Regions from separate parts of the Desulforapulum autotrophicum HRM2 genome, predicted to be linked through region 1. Evidence: riboswitches for the same ligand, from Rfam matches in the RefSeq annotation. Region 1 holds a riboswitch; each other region holds the start of a gene.
The links. Region 1 has a riboswitch for cobalamin ahead of HRM2_RS07805 (sodium:solute symporter family protein). Riboswitches for the same ligand answer to the same signal wherever they lie in the genome.

Region 1 (4,092 bases):
CCGGGTTCTGGGAGAGACAGACAGTCTGCTGATTCTTAAAAAACCCTTTGACAATGTGGAGGTGCTTCAACTTGCCCATGCACTGACCCGAAAATGGGAACTGAACAATGAAATCCAGGGCCGGCTCAATCAGCTGGCTTTTTACGACAGCCTGACCGGTCTGCCCAACCGAACGCTGTTCATCGAAAACCTTACGACAACCCTTGACAAAGCCCATCGTTACAAGCACAAAGCCGCATTGCTCTATATTGACCTTGACAATTTTAAACGGATTAATGACACGCTGGGTCACAGCATTGGCGATGATTTGCTTAAAGCCACGTCAAAGAGACTCCTTAAATGTCTCCGGACCTCAGATACCGTCAGCAGATCGCCGGCAGGTGAAATGGTGGCCCGGCTGGGTGGGGATGAGTTCACAGTGATCCTGCCCGAGGTGACCCGGGCAGAACATGCAGGAGTGGTGGCCCTGCGCATTGCCAAACAACTTGCCGAACCCTTGCACCTGGGTAACCACCAAGTCATCGTCACGCCCAGCATCGGTATTTCACTTTTCCCCCAGGACGGTGAGGACATTGAAACCCTGCTCAAAAATGCCGATATTGCCATGTATTTTTCCAAACGCATGGGTCCTAATATGTTCAGTTTTTATGAGCAGTCCATGAATGCCGATGCATTGAAACGAATGACCATTGAGAATCATCTCAGGCAGGCCCTGGGGCGGGGTGAGTTTGCCCTGCACTACCAGCCACAGTTCGATCTGGTCACAGGAGAGGTATGTGGTGCTGAAGCTCTGCTGCGCTGGCATAACTGGGAGTTGGGAAATGTTCCGCCAATTGAGTTCATCTCCATAGCCGAAGAAAACGGGATGATAGTGGCCATTGGTGAATGGGTCATGCGAACGGCCTGCAGGCAGACCAGGACCTGGCTGGATCAGGGATTACCCCTGCAGCGGATTGCCGTTAATGTTTCCGTGAATCAGTTTACCCATACTGATTTCCTGAATATGGTCAAAAGCATACTTGAAGAAACAACCCTGGATCCCCAATATCTGGAAATCGAAATAACCGAAAGCCTTCTGGTAAAAAACGTGCCGGAAACCACCAACATCCTGCATGCACTGAAAAAAATGAACATCCGGATTGCCATTGATGACTTTGGCACCGGTTATTCAAGCATGAGTCGCCTGAAAGAAATCCCCATTGACTGCTTGAAAATTGATAAAACCTTTGTCGACGGCATTGCCATCGGCAAAAGAGATCAGTCCATCATCACCGCCATTATTGCCATGGCTGAAGGCATGAACCTGAGATTAATTGCCGAAGGCGTTGAAACCACAGGCCAGGTTGATTTCCTGCGTGTAAAACAGTGTCAGGAGGTTCAAGGCTACCTGTTCAGTAAACCACTGTCAACTCAGCAGGTTGAAGTTTTTTTTCAAAAAGCCTTTTCTCTTGAAAAAAATCTGGAGAATACCGGTGATGATGTTCCGCCTTTTCCTGCTTGACAAAATCATGGTGTGTGGGGTATGAGCCCTTGTACGATCTGAACAACAAGCGTGTTCAGTATTTTAAAAAAAGAGACGCTTTCTGGTGCCTTCCCCTGGGAAGGCCGGGGCCTGACAAAGGTTCAGACCCTGCAGGGAACCCGGTTTAATTCCGGGACGGACCCGCCGCTGTGAGTGAGGACGACCGCCGCAACCGGTCACTGTGCTGCAGGTTTAAAGAACGAACCAGCACGGGAAGACGCGGCCATTAGGATGATCCACGAGTCAGAATACCTGCCAGACAGGCAAAAACAGACGTTCTCGGAGAGATGGTAAATCCCCGGGCTGATCGTGTGTCAGCTGGGGATTTTTTATGCTGGCACACAGTATCGTTCGGAGGATCGCCCCGGCAACCGCCCAGGCTTCCATCCGACTGGAGAAGATATGAACCCATATCAACTGTTTCTGTGCCTGCTTTTTGCCTATACCGCCCTGCTCATAAGCGTGGGGTGGTACTTCAACAAACGACAGCAAACCCAGACCGATTTCTTTCTTGCCGGAAAAAATGCCGGGATGCTATCCATCGGTTGTTCGGCTGCGGCATCCTGGCTCACCGCCGGCGGCATCCTGGCCGTTATCGGTTTTTTCATGCTCCTGGGCATGGGATCTGTCTGGGGATTTGTGGCACCCAACATCATCGCCCTGTTCGCCATCGGCCTGTTTGTCAGGAAAATAAAAGGCCTGCCCGCCATCACCCAGCCCGAACTTCTGGAGCTTCGCTATGGCAGCTATCTGCGACTGCCCGTTGCCATCATCATCACCGTTGTGATGATCCTGTTTGCCGTGGCAGATATCAAGGGCTTTGCCATGGTGCTTTCCACCTTCTACGGCGTCTCTCCTTTGATGTCGGCCCTGATCGTCGCCCTTGCCGTCTCCATCTACGTCACCATGGGTGGGCTCTCTGCTGTGATTGCAACAGACATCATCCAGTTCCTTTGCCTGACCCTCTTTGTCCTCATCATGGCTGGGGTGGTAATGACCAGCGCAGGAACCCTCACTGCCGAACCGGTTGCAGCACTGTTGACATCCGTGCCCGACAACTGGTGGAACCCCGGTTCCATCGGCTTACCCATGATCCTGATCTTTTCCATCGCCATCATTCCCGGTTGGATCACGGAACAGGACCAGTGGCAGAAGGTATGGGCAGCCACGGATGAACGCAGTGCCAGGAACGGCATGTTCCTGGGATCGGTTCTTGTTACCGTTGTGTTTGCCGGCTGCGCCTTCCTGGCCCTGGGCCTCAACACCATCTATCCCGAGATTGCCGGTGCAGGATTTCCCATGGGAATGGCCAGGGCCGAACCCGCCCTTCTCACCTTTATCATGGACCACAATTTTTCTGGATTCATCCTGGCCCTGAGCGCCGTGGGCCTTGCCACGGCCGCCATGTCATGCACAGACACCTTTGCCACCTCAGGGGCCTCGTGCATCTCCAGGGACATCTTCCAGCGCTACCTTCACCCCGGGGCCACCATGAAGCAGATGCTTGTGGTCAACCGGATCAGCGTGGTGATCATCATCGTCTTTGCCACACTGGGATCGTTCTTCATCGGCTCCATCATCGACGCCATCCACATCGCCACCTTTATTGCAAGCGCCTCCTATTTTTTTGCCCTCATGGGCGGACTATACTGGCGCCGGGCCACCGGCCAGGGTGCCGTGGCCTCCATGGTAACCGGTTTCATCATTCAGTCCGGCCTGGTGATCCTGGACCTTGCAAAAACACCGCCCATGGCGCCTCCGTTCCTGGAAACAATTCACCCGATACTCATGGGACACGGGGTGATCCTGTCCATGGCGGTAAGCGGCCTTGTGTTTGTGGGTGTCAGCCTTTCAACGGCCCCCACCTCCCGGGTGAGGCTGGCCCTGTTCTTCAAAAACGAAGCAGAAAAATTGACCACGGCCATGGCAACACCGGCCACGGCCATGGCAGCACCGGAGATCCTTGACTTGATCCAGGAACGCCCCCGGGGCAACCGAACCACCCTCCACCTGAGCTGCGACATCCTTGGCACCCTTGAGTGGAAAAACTTTGTCGATAACCTTCAGGGTTCAAGGGAACACTGGGTGTCGGCGTCGGGCCGGGAATCCATCCGACGCATCACCCACCCGGACATCCTCTCGTGTGTTTCAGTCTCCCGGGGAGCAACCAACGCCACCCTGTGGCTGGAGGCGGAAGCCGAGACCAACAGCCTGGAAAGGGTGAAACAGGACATGGCCCATGCCTACACCGAAATTCTCACAGTGGTCAAAGGGTAGCCATCCATGAAAAAGGATTTTACAAACGCTGATCCGGCCCACCACGATTTTCAGTACCTGGAAGATCTGTCCACGGCCTACTGGTATTCCCAGGTGCTGTTTACCGCCCTGGAGCTTGAAATTTTCAAGTTCCTGGACCAGGGCATCTCCACCCTTGACGACCTTGCCTCTGCCATGGATTGCCGTGAAGCAGAGTTGTTCCGACTGCTCAGGGCCATGGAAAGAATGGCCCTTGTTGGCCATGACAGGGACCACTGGTACAACGCCCAGGTCGCCTCCCGCTTTCTCGTACC
Region 2 (4,092 bases), 420 kb from region 1:
AGAAGTGGTTCCCCTGTCTGTTGCCGGCATACCCCATCAATGTAACGGTAGTATTCCCTGAAGGTGTCGACATCTTCAAGTCGCAGATCCAGGGCATACCCCTGATCCTTTAGCACCCTTGCCGTGGTGTAGAGGTCAGCAAGCCCGTTTCTCTCCCCAAGGCCGAACACGGAGGCTTCAACAACGGTTGCGCCTGCCACAACCCCCATGACCGTGTTGGCCGATGCCATGCCAAGGTCGTTATGGCAGTGGACGGCAAGCCGTGTGGAACTGTTCCTGGAAAGCCTGGCAATGGGGGCAATGGCGTCGTGCACCTGGTTGGGGCCCATGATGCCCGAGGTATCGGGCAGGGAGAGAATGTCCAGGGCGAGTTCTTTGATTAGGTATAGGGCCGCCCTTGAAAGGAATTCAGGATCGGTGCGTCCAATGTCCAGAAAGGCAAGTGAGATTTGGGATCCCGGGCAGTTGGCCCTGATTGTTTCAACTGTTGTTCCAAGGTCTGGAAATGCTTGGTCCATGGGGCTGTTCCACTTTTCTTTTGACACATGGGCATGGAGGTGGAAGTCCAAAGTGCCAGTTTCTGAAAGGGTTTGTACATCCTCGAGACATGCCCGGCCCATGGCGGCAACCCGTATGGAATAACCTTTTTCAACTGCTGACGCAGACAAGTGTTTGAGCTTTGCCTGTTCCGATTCATGGGCTGGGGGATAACCTGCCTGGCAGATGTCAACGCCTAAGCGTTCCTGGAAGTTGAGCACGGTCATGGCCTGGTTCGAGGAAAATACCATGCCCCGATGTTGCATACCTTCCCTCAGGGTCTCATCAATGATGCACAATTTGTTTTTATCCATGGTTTCTCTGCTTGTTTTGGGTTAAAGATTATTTCACTGTTGACATTTTATCCGGGTTGCATCTATTTAAACATAATCAGGTGCTCTTTTCGAGCATAATAGGGAATCCGGTGAAATTCCGGAATGGGCCCGCCGCTGTAAACGGGAACGAACGCTGCAATATGTCACTTTCGTGTTGTGAGACGATGGGAAGACGCAGCCATTAGAATGATCCGTGAGTCAGAAGACCTGCCTGGTTGATTGACATGTCGGACTCCCCGTGGACAGGGAACGCCTGGCGATATTCAGGAGAAGAAAAGGGATACCCTGAATCGATATTCATCGGTTCGGGGTTTTTTGTTTGCCTTGAACCATTTTACCCAACTGTTTTTTATGGGAGGCAAAAAAATGAACCAAGACCATGTGTTGAAAATCAACAGGATTGGAAGCAATGGGGTCGTTACAGACAATTTTCCGATTTATACCATGAGGGATGGGTTGCTCTTTCGAACAATTGCCCATCCCATGGGGTGGTCCGAGTGTCCCGATTATAAATTTGGGTCGGATGGAAAATTTTATCGGACAAAGCACCATCTTCAAGGGATAAGTCTGATGCCCGAGTATGAGTTTGGGCCTGGCGGTATGCTTTACCGGACGCAAACCCATGTGGAAGGGTCGGGTAGTGACCCTGAATTCGTGGTACTGGACTGATCCATTCCAGGATCTAAGGGGGTGAACCCGATTATTCCATGAAGGTGAGCCGGGGAAACCTGTCCATGGGGACAAAACGCCTGTATCAGGGGGTGATGGGGCCGGGACGAACGGTCTCTGTTTCACAGCGATTTTTTCCGCTGGCCTTTGCCAGATAAAGTGCCTTGTCCGCTCGTTTGAGAAGTGTCTCCTTGGTGTCCTGGCCTGTATGTTCAGTGACACCCACGCTGATGGTGACGCAGATCTGATCGTCCCCATATCGGGCGGGTTGTGATGCCACAGCCGTTCGTATCTTTTCCGCTGTTTTCATGGCATCCCCAAGGTCGCATCCCTTGAGGAGGATGAGAAATTCCTCTCCGCCCCACCTGCAGAGAATATCGCTGTTACGTATGGTGCGGGCCGCTGTTCCAACGGTCGTTTGTATGATATAGTCGCCTGCCAGATGGCCGTAGGTATCGTTGACCCGTTTGAAGTGGTCAAGGTCAAACAGGATGATCGACAGGGGGGTCTGTTTTCGTTGAATCTCCTTGAGGGTCTGGTCAATGATGATGTCAAAGGCTCTGCGGTTGTAGACTCCCGTGAGTTTGTCCGTTGACGCCATTTTTGTAAGGCGTTTTTGAAACGAGGCAATGGTGAGGTTGGTGACAATGAGGATCAGGCCGATGATGCCAAAGGAAAAGACGAGGTTTAGCACAAGGGTGTTGCGGACCTTTGCAATGGCCTTATCTCCGCATTGCTCCACAAAGAGATACCAGCCAAATTCAGGGATGTACCGGTTGTTCACATAGATGTTTTTGTTGTCTTTTTTGTATTGAAATGACAAGGGGCTGCCCGCGTGAATTTCCTGGCGGTGTTCAGCAATTTCCTTGACCTCAAAGATGTTTTTAACAGGTTTTGAAAAATTTTGACCGTGGAGGGTGATGTTGCCCTCCTTGTCCGTAAAAAAAATGGTACGATTGTACCGTTCCTGGTAGGTGTTGACCATTTTTTTCACCGCATGGATGGCAAGGCCCACCCCTGTTGCGCCAATATAGTTCCCGTCATAGTCATATACCTTGTGGTTGATGAAAATGGTCATGGTGTCCTGGTTGGCCATGTCTGGATCCAGGTTGATCTCGTAGTCCGTGTCAAGGTCTTTGATGCGGAAATACCATTGGTCACGAAACTCCTGTCTTTCAACGGTTTTTAATATGCCCTTTGAGTAGTAGTATTGTTTGGTGTTGTCTGAGACAAAAAAGCTGGAAAAAGTGTTGTACTTGACTTTAATTTCTTCAAGGTAACGGGCAATTTTTTGGGGATTCCTTTCTCCCTGGATGACCCAGTCCCGAAGAAAGGTGTCTGCCGCCATGAGGGAGGCGATAAAAGTGGGTTTCAGCAGGTCCCTCTGGATCTCCGAGTAGACGTTGTCACCGGTCAGGGGAAGTTCTGTGTGGGTGATGTGGTGGTTCAGGGCAGCACTTGATACAAGATAGCTTGTAACGCTTGTGCCGATGAACCCCGTGAGCAGCAGTAGGCTTATGATGATGATGAGCCGATAATTTTTACGTGGCATTAAACTCCTTGAACAGTCTGCCTTGAATGATACATCTATTTTAGGGATGAAATTATTACAGACTTTTTTCTGGAATTCAATATAAAAAAATAGTGCTTTTGATCGAGGATGCTGATATCTATTTAGATATTAGGATGAAAGATCGGGTTGAACCCCGGGTCCCTGGAGTATTTAAATGGAAAAAATACAAGGAGCAGTACAATGGCTCAAAAACATAGAATAACAAGGTTCTTTTTAGCGGTTCTATCGGCAATGGTAATTGTGTCTTTTTCTTCTGACCCCGTTTTTGCAGACAAGAAAAAGATTAACATCCGTTTCAGCACCTGGCATGTGCCATCCGGGGCCGATGTTCAGAAACTCTGGATACCCATGCTTGAGGAGATGAAAAAGAGAAGCAACAACCGCATCACCTATACCATGTATTCGGGTGGTGCCCTTGGAAAGGGGCCCGACCATTTTGACATCGTCAAAACAGGGCTCTCGGATATGGGGTATGCGACACTTAGCTGGACCCCGGGCCGTTTTCCTCTGACCGATGTGCTTTCTTCCCCCATTGTCTGTCCGGCAAAGTGGAAGGGGGTTGAGGCGGGCATGGCCATGTACGACAGAATGCTCAGCCCCGAGTTTAAGGATGTCAAGGTGCTCCACATCAACAACTGCGTCATGGCCCATCTTTGGACAACCCGGGCTGTGACCCGGCTTGAGGATCTGCAGGGCATGAAGATTAGAAGCCCGGGAGGCCTCCAGACTCGGGCCATCCAGGCCCTGGGGGCCACACCCGTATTCATGCCCCTGGGGGATGTGTATTTGTCCATGGAAACCGGGGTGATTGACGGGGTTGTCACCTGTCCTGCACTGGTCAAGGCGTTTAAGCTTAACGAGGTGGCAGGGTTTGGGGTGCCGACTTCCTTTGGCTGCGTTTCCGAAGGCTTGTTTGTCAACAAACGGTTTTGGGAAAGGGTGCCCGAGGATCTTAAACCCATCATCGAAAGTGTTGGA
Region 3 (4,092 bases), 930 kb from region 1:
CATATTCATTTTTCAAAATGGTATCCAGGGCAAGATATGAGGTCCAGGCCGGATGATCGGTTCCATGGCCGACCAGGACAGTTGCCTGTTGGGGGTCAGAGGATATCTCCAGCGAAAGGGCCCTGCTGACCTTTAGATAATCATCATAGGCGGTTAAAAGGGGCAGCCCCATGCTGGTTCGAATGTCGCTCTGGTCAGCATCTCCCACCAGGCGATAAAATTCATGGCCCCAGGTCAGGTGCATGGACTGGACAACGGCCCAGGGATATCCCTGCTCAAAAAGTTCGTCTAAAACGGTTGAAGGATGCTTGACCTTAGCTGCAGAATCACCCTTGAGCCTGTGGCGGACAATTCGGGAGGTATAGGCCCATCTGATGTCATGGTCTGGAAATTTTTCCCGGACAATCCCGTCCATAAAGGCATAGGTATCCAGGGCCCTGGAGGTGGTTCCAAATGCAGATAAAACAATAGGTGTTTTCATCATCTAATACCTTATCAAAGATGTTGATGAGATGGACATACACCTCACCGGATTTAGATCGAATCAAAAACGGTTGAATGATCTTGGTGTCCGCAGTTGTATAGGCATCAATCTTATCTTTTCGGGTGTTGTCCGTGTCTGTAAACTGGCTGCGGCAGGAACGCACGGTACATTCAACTCGGGTCGTGCCTGCAATTTTTGATAAATGATGGAGGGATTTAATCCCCCCATCATATCGGGTGCTGAATGATTACTTTACTCGTTGATTATGTCCTTGATATGCTGGCCATAGATCTTGACCCATTGATCATTTTCGCCCAGACCTTTGACAATGCACTCAACAGTTATACCCATTTTCGTAAAAATCGTTTTCCATGAATCCTCTTCGTCACTTGCCATATCATTATTGGCATGGTCACCGGCAACAACCATCAACGGTTTTAAAACAATTTTTTTAACATTGGTGTGCTTGAGCCCCTGGGTAACCGTATCCAGGGAGGGGAAACCTTCAACGGTTCCGATAAAAATATTTACATCTGGATACATCCTGCGCATCTGGTCCTGCAGTTCTGCATAGACCCCAGTGGAAAAATATTCATTTCCATGCCCCATATAAACAAGAGCGGCACCACGGGATTTAGCATATGCAACATCTTCGGCAAGGGCCTTTGCAGCGATTTCAATGTCTTCATGGTAATCAGGGCTCTTTCCAGGCTCACCAAGGGCAGGCCTTCCAAGGACAAGTTTATCAAAGGGCATGAATTTAGCTTTCAGGGTCTTTATGCTGTTAAAGCCTGCAACATAGGATTTAAGGTCAGCAAATTCTTCACCGGCATAAACATGGGTGGGTTGAACAACAATGGTTCTGTAGCCCTCATTTTGAAGATCTGCAATGGTTGCAAGGGGATTTTTTATATACAGAAATTCTTCTGGGACGCCCTTATTTTCCGATTGAAAGGCCGTATCCGTTTGACGTTCCTGCCAGATTTTTCTGATGATATTGGAAGTAAATGCGTGCTTTACAACAACCCCTGGATTCTCGTTTCTTACCAATTCACCAATGTTGATAAGTGATTTTAACGCATCTGGATATGAGGTACCGAAACTTGCAAGCACAATGGCTTTTTTCTGGGATTCCGAGGCAGAAGCAACAGACGTCAATGCGAGCAAAACAACCAATGAGAAAATAAAACAACCGATTTTCTTAATCATTTTTAAACTTTTCCTTTAAAAAAGAGACCCTGATGCTCAACACAATTCATATCTGCCCGCCTAAATAAAAATCATTTCAAACACGTACCAGGTCATAAAAATAAAAATTCCCTGCCTTGAAATCAAGGCAGGGAATCCCGTATTGAAACCCCTGATGTGATCAGGGGATCCTTTTTCCCATAAATAAACGATCCGTCCCATTCCCGGTCCATGGAAATAGAGACAACTCTCAAGGCAGGTCTTCTGACTTTCGGATCATCCTATACGCATGAACTTCATGCAAACCGCGCCTTCCCATTTTTTAAAAAAACAGTGGCAATTTGCGGTTTTCGTCCCCGATTACAGCGACGGGCTCGTTCCTGAATTCCACAGGATTCCCATTTTAAGCTGTTGAGCACCTTAAAAGCGGGCTGCAAAAAAACGCTGCCCTTTCTACGATTGATAGTAATAAGAGCAAAGTTGTTTTTTTGTCAATAAAAATATGACTGATATTTTCTTGACACCCTTCTGTCTCCTTGATACTTGAATCGGTGAATCAGGTACCCATTTAAAATGCATGGGTAAAAAGGGAATCCGGTTTAATTCCGGAACGGGCCCGCCGCTGTATACGGGGACGAACGCCAGAGAATGCCACTGTGGAGCGCCATGGGAAGGCCTGGCAAGTAGAATGATCCAAAGTCAGAAGACCTGCCTGATTCACAGGGATGAGATACCCATGGTAACGGGATCCATCAGTGATCATAAGGACAGAAAGGGAAGCCCTTGATCGATACCCATCGGTTAGGGGCTTTTTATATTGAACGTCCCGGCCACTTGAATTTTTTATATTTTTTTTAATCCGATTGCTTTTAAAGGAGGCAGAAGAATGAAAAGAAACATGGTGTGTCTGGCAGGTTTGTTACTGTGCCTGTCCATTGCCCAGACGGCAATGGCCGAAGAAAGAAGTATGGACATGGACGAGATGGTCGTCTCGGCCACCCGTACAGAAATATCCCTGGATAAAGTAGGCGGAAACAGCGTCACGGTCATCACATCCGACGAAATCCAGGCAAAGCACCTGAACAGTGTGGCAGAATTACTGAAAACAGTACCAGGTATCAGCCTGGTTTCCAGCGGTGGTCCCGGCACAGCGACCTCTGTGTTCACCCGGGGGGCTGACTCAAAGAACACATTGATACTCATTGACGGCATCATGATCAACGATGTTTCCGGGGCTAGCAGGGGGGCGGATATTGGCAATATCAATGTGGACAACATCGAACGGATCGAAGTTATTCGTGGGGCCATGAGCGTCATGTACGGCAGTAATGCCACCGCCGGTGTCATCAACATCATCACCCAGAAAGGAAAGAAAGCACCTTCTGCGTCGGCAAAATTTGAAGCAGGCTCCTATGGCACATGGAAGGCTGGAGCCAGCGCCGCGGGTGCAACAGACAAGGTCAACTTTGCCATTTCAGCATCAAAGACCCGGATCGACGGTTACTCCGTTGCCAACGATGCGAACAACGATATTCCCCAGGGGACAAGCACCGACGAAGATGACGGGTACGAGAACATGACCCTGTCCGCCAATGCAGGTGTTTCCATCACAGACGATTTTAACATCAGCGCAGTCCTGCGCCATATTGACTCGGACGTGGACACGGATGCATACAACTGGGGCGGCTATGCTGAAGATGGTGATGCCAATACCGACTCCAGGCAGACCTTCGGCAAGGTAGACATCAACAATAGATTTTTCAATAACTTTCTGACTTCAAAGCTCACCTGGCAGATGAGTCAGCAGGATAGAGATTATTTTGAAGACGGTGACAAAACATCCACCTACGATGGTGACACTCAAACCGTTTCATGGCAGGGGGACTTAAACTTTAATTCCCACGTACTCTCCATTGGTGCATCCTACTATGAAGAGAGCATGGAATCAGAGTCCTTTGGAACCTGGGCGTCAAAGTTTGATGAAAAAACAGTGGATACCAAAAGCTACTGGATCCAGGATCAATTCCTTGCCGTGGACAATCTGGTTATCATTGCTGGCGTGCGTGTGGATGACCATGAAACCTTTGGCAATAAGGCAACCTATAGAGTGGCACCCGCCTACACCATCTCCGCCACCGGCACCACCCTCAAGGCAAGCTATGGCACAGGTTTCCGTGCACCATCCCTTTACGAACTGTATGATCCCAACTATGGCAATGCCGATCTTGATGCCGAAGAGAGCGATGGATGGGATATCGGCCTTGAACAAAAGCTCATGAATAACACCCTTACCATGGGCGTCACCTACTTTTCCATGGATTATGACAACCGCATCGACTTTGACACAACCACCTGGACATACACCCAGGCCGATGGTGAGACCCAGACCCAGGGTGTTGAATTTTTTACCGGCTGGGATC

Region 2: linked by a shared signal. The riboswitch ahead of HRM2_RS06040 (hypothetical protein) and the one ahead of HRM2_RS07805 (sodium:solute symporter family protein) in region 1 are both predicted to bind cobalamin.
Region 3: linked by a shared signal. The riboswitch ahead of HRM2_RS03750 (TonB-dependent receptor plug domain-containing protein) and the one ahead of HRM2_RS07805 (sodium:solute symporter family protein) in region 1 are both predicted to bind cobalamin.

What each region holds. Positions count from the first base shown of each region.
Region 1 covers NC_012108.1:1,798,946-1,803,037, reverse strand. Annotated here, with positions in the region: gene HRM2_RS07810 (putative bifunctional diguanylate cyclase/phosphodiesterase) at 1-1,501, shown strand, start outside; cobalamin riboswitch at 1,568-1,796, shown strand; gene HRM2_RS07805 (sodium:solute symporter family protein) at 1,925-3,799, shown strand; gene HRM2_RS25055 (DUF2284 domain-containing protein) at 3,806-4,092, shown strand, end outside.
Region 2 covers NC_012108.1:1,379,315-1,383,406, forward strand. Annotated here, with positions in the region: gene HRM2_RS06035 (hypothetical protein) at 1-851, opposite strand, end outside; cobalamin riboswitch at 913-1,101, shown strand; gene HRM2_RS06040 (hypothetical protein) at 1,239-1,541, shown strand; gene HRM2_RS06045 (sensor domain-containing diguanylate cyclase) at 1,627-3,093, opposite strand; gene HRM2_RS06050 (TRAP transporter substrate-binding protein) at 3,295-4,092, shown strand, end outside.
Region 3 covers NC_012108.1:868,731-872,822, reverse strand. Annotated here, with positions in the region: gene HRM2_RS03760 (sirohydrochlorin cobaltochelatase) at 1-484, opposite strand, end outside; gene HRM2_RS03755 (sirohydrochlorin cobaltochelatase) at 737-1,693, opposite strand; cobalamin riboswitch at 1,910-2,110, opposite strand; cobalamin riboswitch at 2,214-2,402, shown strand; gene HRM2_RS03750 (TonB-dependent receptor plug domain-containing protein) at 2,559-4,092, shown strand, end outside.